DNA from 3 places in the Geodermatophilus sp. SYSU D00684 genome. Region 1 is predicted to be linked to each of the others. Evidence: riboswitches for the same ligand, from Rfam matches in the RefSeq annotation. Region 1 holds a riboswitch; each other region holds the start of a gene.
The links. A riboswitch is a leader RNA that binds a small molecule or an ion and turns the genes downstream of it on or off. The one in region 1 is predicted to bind cyclic di-AMP.

Region 1 (4,451 bases):
AGACGCCGAACACGACCAGGGTGACCGTCGCCGTCACCGCGGAGAGCGCCGACTTCAGCGCGTTGGCCAGCGGCAGCCGGTGCAGCGCCGTCCCGAGCACCCCGACGAGGATGACGCCGAGCGCGCCGCCGAAGTAGCCGCCGTAGACGGTGGCGAGGAACAGCGCGAGGTAGAGCCACCACGGGTCGCGGACGGCGCCGTCGTCGCGGTCGCGCAGCCGGCGGGTGAGCAGCGGCTGCACCGCGAGCAGCAGGCTGGCCAGCAGGACGAGCACCGGCACGACGACGTCGAAGGCCTCGCTCGGCGTGGTCAGCAGCAGCACGCTGCCGGCGACCCCGCCGAGCGCCGAGACCGCACCCAGGCGCACCAGCCGGCTGCGCTGGCCGGCGTACTCGCGGCGGAACCCGACCATGCCGCCGAGGTAGCCGGGCCACTGCGCCACCGAGTTGGTGACGTTGGCCGCCACGGTGCCCAGGCCCAGCCCGACCAGGGTGGGGAAGAGGATCAGCGACCCGCCGCCGGCGATCGAGTTGACCGCCCCCGCGCCGAGCGCCACCGCGGCCGCGATCAGGAGGTCGGCGGCCGTCACGGGGCGCCAGCCTACGGTCGGTGCATGCGACTCCCCGCCCCGGCGACCTGGCTGGCCGCCGCCCTCGGCGGCTCCGGCGTGCTGCACCTGGTGCGGCCGCGGACCTACGAGTGGCTGGTGCCGCCCGAGCTCGGCGACGCCCGGGGGTGGGTGCTCGGCAGCGGGGTCGCCGAGGTCGGCACCGCGGCGCTGCTGGCCGCACCCGCGAGCCGCCGGGCCGGCGGGTGGGCCGCGGCCGTGCTGCTGGCGTCGTTCGTGCCGGCCCATCTCCACCACGTCGGGGTGGCGCGCGGGCGGCCGGCGCTGCTGGCCGCGGCGGTGGTCCGGCTGCCGCTGCAGGCGCCGATGATCGCCGCGGCGCTGCGGGTGGCCCGGGGGCGCTGAGGCGTCAGCGGCCGCGCGCGGGGACGCCGTCGGGCTCCCGGGCAGACTGCCCGCATGGCGGAGGCGTTCCCCGAGGACTGGCAGCGCGCCCTGGTCGTCGTCGCGCACCCCGACGACGTGGAGTACGGCTGCGCGGCCGCCGTCGCGGCGTGGACCGCGGCCGGGCGCGACGTCCGGTACGTGATGGCCACCAGCGGCGAGGCCGGCATCGCCGGGCTGCCGCCGGAGGCCGCGGGGCCGCTGCGCGAGCGCGAGCAGCGGGCCGCGGCGGCGGTGGTCGGCGTGTCGGTGGTCGAGTTCCTCGGTCACCCCGACGGGCGGCTGACCGAGGGGCTGGACCTGCGGCGGGCGATCGCGGCGGCGATCCGGCGGCACCGTCCCGACCTCGTGGTGACGCTGCACTTCGGCGACACGTGGACGCCGCCGGGCGCCGCGCTCGGCTCCTGGAACAGCGCCGACCACCGGGTGCTGGGCCGGGCGGTGGTGGACGCCGTCGGCGACGCGGCCAACGAGTGGGTCTTCGCCGAGCTCGCCGACCCCGAGCCCTGGCGCGGCGTGCGCTGGACCGCCGTCTCGACGCCGGTGGGGGTCACGCACACCGTCGACGTGACCGACGTCGTCGACCGGGCGGTGGCCTCGCTGGCCGAGCACCGCCGCTACCTGGAGGCGCTGTCGGCCGAGCCGGTCGAGGAACAGGCACGGCGACAGGTCGACGTGGTGACCCCCGACGTCGACGGCCGGCGGGTGAGCGGCTTCGTCCTGTACGCCGGCTGACGGGGACGCGGCCCCGGGGGATGCCCGGGGCCGCGTCCGGGCCGGTCAGGGGTTGAAGCTCACGTGGACGTGGTCCATGTGGTTGGCGGTGGGCGACCCGCGGTCGGCCATGCCCCGCCAGCCGGAGCTCCCGATCACGAAGATCCGCTGCTTCCAGATGACGTAGTCGACGTGGAGGCGCGCGGCGTTGTCGATGACGTACTGGGCGACGGCGTTCCCCTTGCCGGAGTCGGCGTAGACCATGAAGTCCGCGGCGAGCTGCTGGGTGGGGGAGTGCCCGGGCCGGGTGAGCACCGTGGACACCCCGAACCGCTGCGCGACCTCGGCGACGACCGGACGGACGTGCGCCGCCCAGGCGCTGTAGGAGGTCGAGGTGGCGGTCGGCTTCCCGCTGAGGTTCGTGGACACCGCCGCCGCGGCGGCGGGGGCGGCGGCCGGTGCGGCCGCGGGGGCCGCGGCCGGGGCCCGGTCCTGGGACCAGCCGCCCGACCAGTCGCGGCGGGGACCGTCCCAGTCGGCCTGGGCCGCCGACTGCCCGGAGAGCCCGAAGGCGACGGCGAGGGCGCCGGCCGTGAGGGTGCGGCGGATCGTGCGCTTGCTGTTCGAGGGCATGACGAGGAGAGCTCCTGACGTCGGTTTCCGCGTGGCGCCGTCCGTGGCTGGACGGTCACCCGTCGCGTGAGGGGACCTGCGGGACGGGCCGGCGCGCGGCCGGGCGACGGGCGGCTGCTGGAGCGCAGGCCGTCGCGGAGGTGGCCGGGGCCGGGTCCGTCGTGCGCGGCGACCGGTGGGTCTGGACGGGTCGCGGCGCGCGTCGCAGGGTGTGCGGGGGCAGGCCGGGGCAGGCGCCGTCGGCGCACCCCGCGGTGGTTCTCCGTTCTCCCGTGGCCGCCTACCGGGTCAGCTGACGGGTTCGGGCGGGGATCTGCGCCCTACCCCCTCCCGGGTCTCGGGAGGCGGGACTCACCCCGGTGGTGCGGTGGGTCCCCGGCTCGCGGCCACCCGTGGTGACCGCGACTCGGCGGCGTCCGGTGTGGCCCCCCGGGACTGGAGGGTGGACGGCCGGACGGAGTCACCGTAGGAGCGTCCGCCCGAGCCCGCAGCGCGGACTCCGGAGTTCCGCTGAGGGCATCCGTAGACTGGTCGGCACGACGGACGAGTCGGCCGGGCGGTCGCGTCGGCGGGGGAGACCCCGCCGCCGAGGAACGTCCGGGCTCCACAGGGCAGGGTGGTCGCTAACGGCGACCCGGGGTGACCCGCGGGACAGTGCCACAGAGAACAGACCGCCAGCAGTGCCTCTCCGGAGACAGGGCTGGTGAGGGTGAAACGGTGGTGTAAGAGACCACCAGCGCACCGGGTGACCGGTGCGGCTCGGTAAACCCCACCCGGAGCAAGGTCGAGAAGGGACGGCGGACGGGAGACCGGACGCCGTCCTGCGCAGGCGTTCGAGGGCTGCCCGCCCGAGCCTGCGGGTGGACCGCTCGAGCCCGCCGGCAACGGCGGGCCTAGATGGATGACCGCCCATCGGGAGGCCGCGAGGCGCCCGAGGACAGAACCCGGCGTACAGGCCGACTCGTCCGTCGTCCCCCTCCGAGCCGGGGTGCCCTCCGGGGCGCGGCGGGGCCGCTTCCCGGCGGGACGCGACCGATGAGTCGTCGCGCCGGCCGGGGTCCCCCTCCCGTGGGAAGCGGCCGGACGGGCCGCGGCGACGACCCGGGAGGACCCGTGACGCAGTACCTGCTGTCCATGCCGCACGACTCGGCCGAGGAGCCGACGATGGCGTCGATGGACCCCGCCGAGCTGGAGGCCGCCCTGACGGCGGCCGGCGCCTTCCTGGAGGAGCTCGCGGCGTCCGGCGCACTGGTCTTCGCCGGTGGGCTGCACCCGCCGTCGACCGCGGTCACCGTCGACCACACCGGCAGCGATCTCGCCCTCGCCGACGGGCCGTTCACGCAGGCACCGGAGTACCTCGGCGGCTTCTGGGTCGTCGAGGCGCCGGACCGGGAGGCGGCCGTCTCCTGGGCCGCGAAGGCGTCGAAGGCGCTCGGCGCACGGATCGAGGTGCGCGCCTTCCAGGAGGTGCCTGCCTAGCGAACGCCGCCGGATCCCCGGGATCCGGCGGGACCGGTGAGATGGTCCGCGTCCGCCGGCTGGACCTGGTCGACCAGTACCGGCGCCACGTCGACCCGGTCGTCGTCGGCCGGGACCGGGGCGGTCCGGGGTGCCGCCGGTGCGCGCCGCCCCGACCGGGGCCGGAGCTGGACGACGGCCACGGAGACCAGCACCAGCAGGCCGCCGGCGAGCTGGACGGGGGTGAGGAACTCGCCCAGGGCGAGCGCGGCCAGCGCGGTGGTGACCACGGGCTCGAACGTCGAGAGGATCGACGCGGTGGACGGTCCGGTCCTCCGCAGGCCGGCGAAGAAGGCGAGCATCGCCACGACGGTGGAGACCACCGCGATGCACCCGACCCACAGCCACCCGGCCGGCCCGAGGCCGAGGTCGACGCCGCCGGTCACCGCGGCGCGGACGGCGAGCGTGCCGGCGGCCCCGGTCATCACCAGCACGGAGAGCACCACCGGGGGCAGGCGGTGCACCACGGTGTCCGCGACGAGGATGTAGACCGTGTAGGTCACCGCGGCGCCGAAGGCGGCGGCCGCGCCCAGCGGGTCGAACCGGAGCGCACCGGCGCCGAGGAGGACCAGCA
Region 2 (4,451 bases), on a different contig from region 1:
CGAGCGGCGGAAGGTCTCGGGGTCCTGCGGATCGGGCACCTCGTCGGCGTCCCAGCCGTGCTCGGCGAACTCGTTCTTGCGGCCCTCGGCCGTCGCGCGGCCGATGTCCGGGTCGGTGTGGCTGGTGAAGAACTGCCACGGCGTCGAGGCGCCCCACTCCTCGCCCATGAACAGCATCGGCGTGAACGGGCCGGTGAGCACCAGGGTCGCGCCGACGGCGAGCAGGCCGGGGGACAGCGTCGCCGAGACGCGGTCCCCGATGGCGCGGTTGCCGACCTGGTCGTGGTCCTGCAGGTAGCCGAGGAACTTCCAGCCGGGCAGCCGCGCGGTGTCCACCGGCCGGCCGTGGGAGCGGCGGCGGAAGCTCGACCACGTGCCGTCGTGGAAGAAGGCGCCGGTGAGGGTCTTGGCCAGCCCCGCGAGGCCGGCCTCGGCGAAGTCGCCGTAGTAGCCCTGGCCCTCGCCGGTGAGCGTCGCGTGCAGCGCGTGGTGGAAGTCGTCGCTCCACTGGGCGTGGATGCCGGTGCCGCCGGCCACCCGCGGGGTGACCATCCGGGGGTCGTTCAGGTCGCTCTCGGCGATGAGCGTGAGCGGCCGGCCGACCGCGACCGAGAGCCGGTCGACCTCCTGCGCCATCTCCTCGAGCACGTGGGTGGCGCGCTCGTCGACCAGCGCGTGGACGGCGTCCAGCCGCAGCCCGTCGACGTGCATGTCGCGCAGCCACATCAGGGCGTTGTCCAGGATGTACCGGCGCACCTCGTCGGAGTCCGGCCCGGACAGGTTGACCGACTCGCCCCAGGTGTTCGCGCCGCCCTCGCTGAAGACCGGCATGAACAGCGGCAGGTAGTTCCCCGACGGGCCGAGGTGGTTGTAGACGACGTCCTGGATGACGCCGATCCCGCGCTGGTGGCAGGCGTCGACGAAGCGCTGGTAGGCCGCAGGGCCGCCGTAGCTCTCCTGCACCGTGTACCAGAGGACGCCGTCGTAGCCCCAGTTGTGGGTGCCGTCGAAGCCGTTGACCGGCAGCAGCTCGACGAAGTCGACGCCGAGGTCGGCGAGGTGGCCCAGCCGGTCGATGGCCGAGTCGAGGGTGCCCTCGGGGGTGAACGTGCCGACGTGCAGCTCGTAGACGACGCCGCCGGCCAGCGGGCGCCCGGTCCAGGCGCTGTCGCCCCACGCGTACGCCGACGGGTCGAACCGGCGGGACAGCCCGTGCACGCCGTCGGGCTGGCGGCGCGAGCGCGGGTCGGGGCGGGGCGTGTCGTCGTCGCCGAGCAGGTAGCCGTAGTCGGACTCCGGGCCGGCCTCGGCCTCGGCCCGCCACCAGCCGTCGTCGTCGCGGCGCATGTCGTGCACCGTGCCGTCGACCTGCAGGCGCACGCGCTCGGGCACGGGCGCCCAGACGGCGAACTCGACGGGTGCGGACATGCGGGGGCCTCCCAGCGGTAGTGCGGCTGACCGGTCCCTCTTGCCCGCTGCGGGCGCGGTCAACCGCGAGCGGCGGCCGGGGGAGCGGGTCCCCCGGCCACCGCCACGGGTCACGGCAGCTGCAGCTCCTGCCCGACGTAGATCTTGTTCGGGTCGCCGACCGTCCCGCTGTTGGCCGACCAGAGGGCCTTCCAGCCGCCCTCGACGCCCTGGGCTCGGGCGATCTTGCCCAGCGTGTCGCCGGACCGGACGGTGTACGAGCCGCCGGAGGCACCGGCGGCGGACTCGCCGGCGCGGGCGGCCGGGGCGGGCTCGGCCGGGGCGGGCGCGGCGGCGGGCGCGGCGGCCGGCGAGCCGGCCTCCGGGGCGTCCGGGTTCAGGCCCTTGCCGCAGGTGGGCCAGGCACCCGGGCCCTGGACGTCGAGCGTGCGCTCGGCGACGGCGATCTGCTGCGCCTTGGTGGCCAGGTCGGCGCGGGCGGCGTACTCGGTGCCGCCGAAGGCCGCCCAGGTGGACTGGCTGAACTGCAGGCCGCCGTAGTAGCCGTTGCCGGTGTTGATGCTCCAGTTGCCGCTGGACTCGCACTGGGCGACGGCGTCCCAGTCGTTCGGGGAGGCGGCCGAGGCCGGGCCGGCGGCGACGCCGATCGCGGCCGCGGCCACGCCGGTCGTCACGAGGGCACGGCGGAGCAGGGACGTGGACGTGCGCATGGGGGATCTCCGATCCGCCGCCTGCGAGGTGAGCTGTCGGGTTCGGAGCGATCGGTGCCCCGGCCGCGCAGAGCGCGGCTTCACCCCGAGGCGCTGCGTCCGGTCCCCCCGTGACCGCGGTGCAGGCGCCGAAGTGGGTCCCCCACCCCCGTCCTGGCTGTGCAGGAGGAACGGAGCCCGGCGGACGGGGTTCGGCGGACCGGCTCCGGCACGCGGCAGTCATTGGCCCGCGTGCGGGAGCAAACGTAACGGCCGCATCACGAGACGGCACACCCGCCCCACTCGTCACGGCGTGTCGCCCGGCGTCCCCGCGGCGGCGCGCGCCCGGCGGCCGGGGGGTGGTGCAGGACTCGGCGGCGCCGGCCGGCGCCGCCGTGACCTCCGTCTCATTCCCGGACGAGCAGGGCCACCGGCAGCCGGGCCAGCAGCTCGCCGACGGGCGCGCCGCCGGCGTCGGAGACGACCCGCGTGCCGGTGAGCACGTCGCGCCAGGCGCCGGTCGGCAGCGTCAGCGCGGTGTCGCCCCAGCCGGTGGCGGCCAGCGCGACCGGCAGCCGGGTCGCCACGGTCACCGCGCCGCCCTGCTCCCCGGACCCACGGTCGAAGGCGACGACGTGCTGCGCGGCCGACCCGGTGGCGGCCACCGGGGTGTAGCCGGTGAACAGCCCGGGCTCGTCCCGCCGCAGCCGCAGCGCCCGCGAGACGACGAGCAGCTTGGCCGCGCCGGTCTCGTCGACCTCGGGCACCTCCCCGCCGTCGAGCCGGGCCAGCAGCGCGCGCCGCTCGTCGTAGTCGACCGGGCGGCGGTTGTCGGGGTCGACGAGCGAGTGGTCCCACAGTTCGGTGCCCTGGTAGACGTCCGGGACGCCGGGCATCGTCAGCTGCAGCAGCTTCTGCGCCAGCCCGTTGGACCGGCCGGCCGGGGCGATCCGCGCGACGAACGCCTCGATCTCGCGGTTCGTGGCCTCGTCGTCGAAGGCGGCGTCGACCATCGCGTGCAGCTGCGCCTCGAACGCCTCGTCGACGTCGGTCCACGTGGTCGACTGCCCGGCCTCGCGGGCGGCCTTCTCGGCGTAGGCGTGCGCCCGCTCGCGGGACAGCGGCCAGGCGCCGACCAGGTTCTGCCACACCAGGTGCGCCAGCGGCCGGTCGGGCAGCGGGTGGCGGGACAGCCACCCGCGGACCAGGTCCGCCCACTCGGTCGGCACCTCGGCGAGAACGGCCAGGCGGGCCCGGGTGTCCTCGCTGCGCTTGGTGTCGTGCGTGGTGAGCGTCGTCATCGACTCCGGCTTGCGCTCCAGCCGCCGCGCCTGCGCCTCGTGGAACTCCTCCGGGGTGCTGCCGAAGCGGGCGGGGTCGCCGCCGACCTCGTTGAGCACCGCGAACCGCGCCCACCGGTAGTAGGCGCTGTCCTCGACGCCCTTGGCCATCACCGGGCCGCTGGTCTGCTCGAACCGGGTGGCCGCCTCGGTGCCGGCCTGCGCCAGCACCGGGTGCAGGGCGTCCACCGCGGCGACCAGGTCGGGGCGGCGGTCGCGGACGTCGCCCACGGCGGCGTCGAGGTGCTCGCGGCCGTCGGGCAGGTAGGTGCGGTAGACGGAGAACGAGGCCAGCAGCTCGGCCAGCGCCTCCTTCTCCGTCTCGACGTCGACGCCCGGCAGCTCGCCGATCACCCGCACCAGGCGGGCGACCTCGGAGCCGAGGATGCCGTCGGTGACCTCGCGCTTGCAGGCGTGCACCAGCTGCCCGTAGTCGACCGCCCGGCCGGACAGCTCGGTGTCCAGCGCGGTCAGCGCCGCCTCGCCGGCCGGGTCGACCAGGACGTCGTCGACCTCGGCCAGCGCGTCGTAGCCGGTGGTGCCGGCCGCCCGCCAGCTCTCCGGCAGGTCCTCGCCGGGCTCGAGGATCTTCTCGACCACCGTCCACCGGCCGCCCGACGCCTCGGCCAGCCGGTCCAGGTAGCCCTTCGGGTCGGCCAGGCCGTCGGGGTGGTCGATCCGCAGCCCGTCGACGGCGCCCTGCCCGACCAGCCGCAGCACCAGCTCGTGGGTGGCGCGGAAGACCTCCGGGTCCTCCACCCGCAGCCCGGCGAGGGTGTTGATGGCGAAGAACCGCCGGTAGTTGAGGTCGGCGTCCGCGCGCCGCCAGTCGACCAGCTCGTAGTGCTGCCGGTCGTGCACCTCCTGCGGCGTCCCCTCGCCGGTCCCCGGGGCGAGAGGGAAGCGGTTGTCGTAGTACCGCAGCTCGCCCGTGCCGTCGGGGGTGGGGACGACCTCCAGCTTCTCCACGTCGTCGGCCGAGCCCAGCACCGGG
Region 3 (4,451 bases), on a different contig from region 1:
GGCGTCGCGACCAGGGACCCGACCGCGACGAGGAACAGCACCAGCGGCACCACGCGCGGGTCCCCCGCCGAGTCGGCGCCGGCCCGGCGCAGCAGCGGCGCCCAGGTCAGCAGCCAGCCGAGCAGGGCGACGGCGGCGGCCGCGCCGAGCGCCCCGATGAGCGTGCCGGTCAGGACGTCGTCGGTGGCGACGTGCCCGAGCTCGTGGGCGACGATCGACTCGATCTCCTCCGGGGGGACGTCGGCCAGCAGGGTGTCGTAGAGGACCACCCGGCGGGTGGAGCCGAACCCGGACACGTAGGCGTTGAGCGACGTCGTCCGCCGGGACGCGTCGGCGACCAGGACGTCCTCGACCGGGGAGCCGCTCTCCTCGGCCAGCCGCAGCAGGTCGGTGCGCAGCTCGCCGGCCGGCAGCGGCGTGAAGCGGTTGAACGCCGGCTCGATGACCACCGGGTAGAGGAAGGAGCCGGCGACGACCAGCGCGGCCGCGCCGCCGGCGGCCCACGCCCACCAGGTGCGGGGCGCGCGGCGGGCCAGCGCGACGAGCACGAGCAGGCCGAGCGCGGTGAGCCCGGCGTCGATGGCGGTGGAGACCGCGACGTCGCGCAGCCACAGCGGCCAGGAGCGGGTGGACAGCCCGTAGCGGTGCCGCACCACCTCGCCGTAGGCGGAGATCGGCAGCGTCACCAGCCGGCCGACGACGACCAGCGCGACCGTGCCCAGCAGCACGGTGAGCGGCCGGCGGCGGCCTCCCGCGCGGCCGACCGCGGTGACCAGCCGGCTGCCCAGGCGGGTGAGCCCGAGCAGCGCGGAGACCGCCAGCCCGAGCACCAGGTTGGTCAGCGACGCGGGACGGATGTCGGCGGCGAGGGCCTCGGCGCGGCGGACGACCTCGGCGGGCAGCCCGGCGTCGTCGGTGACCGGGGACGCGCCGCCGGGCGGGGTGGGCAGCAGCGTCCAGGGCGTGCGGAGGGCGATGACGACGACGAGCGCCGCACCGAGCACGAGCGCGACCAGCAGCGCGGCCCGGCGGGAGCCGGTGCGGCCGGGGCGGGTGGCCGCGGGGCCGGGGCGGGTGCTCGTCCCGCCCGCCCTGCTCACCCGGCCGATCCTAGGCGCGCGCCGGCCCCGCACCGCGATCTCCCTCCGCAGCGCTCTCCCTCCGCAGCGCTCTCCCTCCGCAGCGCTCTCCCTCCGCAAGGCGCTCCTCCGCGGACGCCGAGGGCCGGCGACCCGTCGGGGTCACCGGCCCTCGGTGGTGGTCCTTCGTCTAAGCGATGCGGCGCATCGCGGTGATGCCGCCCATCGAGTCGACCGACACGACCTTCACCGGCTGCCCCGATGTGGAGGCGTGCACCATCTGGCCGTTGCCGATGTACATCGAGACGTGGCTGACCGGGCTGTAGTAGAAGATCAGGTCGCCCGGCTGCAGGTCCGCCCGCGAGACGGCGGCGCCCATGCGCGACTGCATGCTGCTGGAGTGCGGGAGGCTGATCCCGGCCGCCGCGTAGGCGTACTGGGTCAGGCCCGAGCAGTCGAAGGCGTTCGGCCCGCCGGCGCCCCACACGTAGGGGTCGCCCACCTGGGCCAGCGCCGTCTGCACCGCGGTCTGCGCGGCACCGCTGCCGCCGCTGCCCGCCGACGGCGCCGGGGCCGGGGCCGGGGCCGGGGCCGCGGCCTGCGTGCCGGTCGCGGCCGGAGCGCTGTCGCCGCGCGAGCCGCCGGCCGGCTCGTCGCCCGCCTCCGCCTGCGCGCCGGCGGCCAGGCCGGCCTCCTGCGCGGCGAGCGCCGCCTGCCGCTGCGCCTCGGTGAGCGCGGCGAACTGCGCCTGGTAGTCGGCGATGTCGTCCTGGAGCTGCGCCTCCTGGGCGCTCAGGTCGTCGAGGGTGCGCTGCGCGGCGGCCTCGGCGGCCTCGGCGCCGGCCTGCGCCTGCCGGGCGGCAGCCGCCGCCTCGTTCACCTGGTCGAGGACGGAGGTGGTGTGGTCGGCGATCTGGCCGAGGGTGGCCAGCGAGGCGACGAAGTCCTCGGCGGAGTCGCTGGTCAGCAGCAGGTCGAGCCCGGCGAAGCCGTCGCCGTTGCCGTTGCCGGCGTAGGCGCTGCGCGCCACCTGGCGGATCTGGCCGTCGAGGTCCTGCAGCTGGTCCTGCGCCTCGGCGGCGGCCCGGTCGGCCTCGTCGGCGGCGGCCTGCTGCTGGGCGAGGACCTCGCGGGCCTCGTTGACCTGCTCGCTGACGACCTCGAGCCGGTGGCCGGCCTCGGCGGCGAGCTGGGCGGCCTGCTCCGGGGTGCCGGCCCGCTCGGGGTCGGCGGCCGCGGTGCCGGACAGCAGGCCGAGGGTCAGCGCGGCGGTGGTGCCGACGAGGGTGGCCCGGCCGAGGTGGCGGGGCCGCGACGGGCGGTGCGGCCCGGTGGTGCGGGTGGCGGATGTGGACTTCTCGCGTGCATGCCCCAGGACGGGGCGGGGGGTCGCCACGGGCGGCGGCTCTCCGTTTCTTCCTCAGCAACCGCCTACCGAGTTAGCTGACGGGTTCGGGCTGGGAAGACGTGCCCTATCTCCGCGCCCCGGTCGGGACCGGCGCGCACGAGAACTCACCCCAGTGCTGCGGTGGGTCCCCGGCTCACCTCGCGCACCTCCGGGGAGGGGCGTCCGGTGACTCGGCGGTGTCGGCCGAGGTCACCCTGCGTCGGGTGACGACCACCCGGCCGGACGGCGCCACAGTACGGACGTGATGCAGTTGTGACAAACGGGGGGTGCGTGGACTGTGAGAACACGCACGGTCAGCAGCCGCGCCACTCCGGTGCGTACCCGGTTTCGGGTGGTCCCCCGCCGGTCAGCCCGTGCGCCGGCGCCCGTCCCGCGACGGCCGGTGCCGCAGCGGCGGCACCAGGCCGCCCTCGGCCAGCGCCCGCACCGCCCGCCGCTCGACGTCGTCGAGCTCCACGACGACGCCCGGGCGCGGCAGGGCGCCGTCGGCGGTCCGGGCCGCCGGGACGGGGGGCACCGGCAGCAGCACGGGGCCGGTGTCCCGCTCCGCGGGCGGGGCGCCCAGCAGGGCGGTGACGACGCAGTCGGCGCAGCCGGCGCCGCGCGCGGTGCACGAGTCGCAGTCGATGAGCATGGCCGTGTCCCTCCGGTGCCCCGGCCGCGCCGCCCGGTGCCGGGCCGCGGTCGGGACGGGTCTCCCTGTCGGTTGCCCGGCACGCTAGGGACGGCCACCGACAGTCCCGGCTCAGCCGCCCGCGTACTCCCAGTGCCAGGGCTCCTCGCGGCCGTTGCCCGGGTCGGCCCAGGTCGGGTGCAGCCACCCGAACCGGCCGGCGTTGGCGACCATCCACGCGTACTGCGGCGTGCCGAAGCCGTCGACGCCGCCGCACAGGTCGACCGCCAGCCCCCACCCGTGGTTGCTGGTGCCCGGGACCGCGGCCAGCGCCGGCTTCTCCCCGTAGAGGCGGACCTGGCCGGCGTAGGTGCGGTAGGAGTCGGTGATGCAGAGCGGCTGCCCGAACGCCGACGCGAACGCCGCGCTCATCGCCCGCCAGGCCGCCGCGGCGTCGCAGCGCAGCGAGTGGCCGCCCACCCCGATCGGGCACAGCGCGCTCGGCGGGATGAGGCCGTTGGGGTATCCGCCCCAGGCCCGGGCGCCGTCGAAGCTCGGCGGGTAGACGGTGTTGCCGCACTCGACCCGCAGGGCGCCGCCGGCCGGGCCGGGGGCGGGCACCTCCGGCCGCGGGCCGAGGCTCGGCCGGCCGACGTGCAGCACCTGGTCGGCGGGCAGGCGGCGGACGACGACGGCGCCGGCCCACGCGTCGGCGGCGAGCATGGTCTGCGCGTCCAGCGCGATGCCGACGTGCCCCAGGCCCGACTCGGGGGTGCCGAGGAAGACCAGGTCGCCGGGCAGGACGTCGGCCGGGTCGACGGGCGTGGTGACCGCGAACAGGCCGGCCTGGTCGGCGGGCAGGTCGATGCCGGCGTCGCGGTAGACGGTGGAGACCAGCGAGCCGCAGTCCCAGGAGTCCGGGCCGGCCGTCCCCGGCGCGTAGGGCCGCCCGAGGGCGTCCATCGCCGCGGTGACCGCCGCCAGCGTCTCGGCGGGCAGCACGAGCAGCGACACCGGCCGGCGCGGCAGCTGCGCGGCGCCGCGCTGGGCGCCGCCGGCGGCCGCGCCGACCGGGGTGAGCCCCGCGGGCAGGCCCCGCACGGGGTCGAGCAGCTCGGCCGCCGGCGGCGCGGCGGCCCCCGCCTCGCGCAGCTGGTCGAGGTAGGCGCGCCAGTTGGCCGCCGTCTGGGTGTTGACGTCGACCTGCTGGCGCTGCAGGTCCGACAGCTGCCGGTCGACGTCGCCGAGCGCGACGTCGAGCTCCGCGGTCACCGCGTCGGCGGCGGCCTCCAGGTCGGCCACCTCCCCGGCCAGCCGGTCGGCCCGCTGCCGCGCCTCGGCGAGGACGGCG

Region 2: another riboswitch for cyclic di-AMP. It lies ahead of ACI79L_RS12415 (transglycosylase family protein); the one in region 1 lies ahead of ACI79L_RS09035 (hypothetical protein).
Region 3: another riboswitch for cyclic di-AMP. It lies ahead of ACI79L_RS21105 (C40 family peptidase); the one in region 1 lies ahead of ACI79L_RS09035 (hypothetical protein).

Annotation. Positions count from the first base shown of each region.
Region 1 is NZ_JBJGZI010000010.1:44,219-48,669, forward strand. Features, by position in the region: gene ACI79L_RS09020 (sulfite exporter TauE/SafE family protein) at 1-589, opposite strand, end outside; gene ACI79L_RS09025 (DoxX family protein) at 614-973, shown strand; gene ACI79L_RS09030 (PIG-L deacetylase family protein) at 1,028-1,747, shown strand; gene ACI79L_RS09035 (hypothetical protein) at 1,793-2,359, opposite strand; cyclic di-AMP (ydaO/yuaA leader) riboswitch at 2,622-2,781, opposite strand; RNA gene rnpB (RNase P RNA component class A) at 2,904-3,327, shown strand; gene ACI79L_RS09045 (YciI family protein) at 3,473-3,838, shown strand; gene ACI79L_RS09050 (DMT family transporter) at 3,835-4,451, opposite strand, start outside.
Region 2 is NZ_JBJGZI010000014.1:125,742-130,192, forward strand. Features, by position in the region: gene treZ (malto-oligosyltrehalose trehalohydrolase) at 1-1,428, opposite strand, end outside; gene ACI79L_RS12415 (transglycosylase family protein) at 1,539-2,138, opposite strand; cyclic di-AMP (ydaO/yuaA leader) riboswitch at 2,142-2,276, opposite strand; gene treY (malto-oligosyltrehalose synthase) at 2,525-4,451, opposite strand, start outside.
Region 3 is NZ_JBJGZI010000035.1:30,112-34,562, forward strand. Features, by position in the region: gene ACI79L_RS21100 (M48 family metallopeptidase) at 1-1,100, opposite strand, end outside; gene ACI79L_RS21105 (C40 family peptidase) at 1,270-2,475, opposite strand; cyclic di-AMP (ydaO/yuaA leader) riboswitch at 2,492-2,673, opposite strand; gene ACI79L_RS21110 (hypothetical protein) at 2,834-3,121, opposite strand; gene ACI79L_RS21115 (D-alanyl-D-alanine carboxypeptidase family protein) at 3,233-4,451, opposite strand, start outside.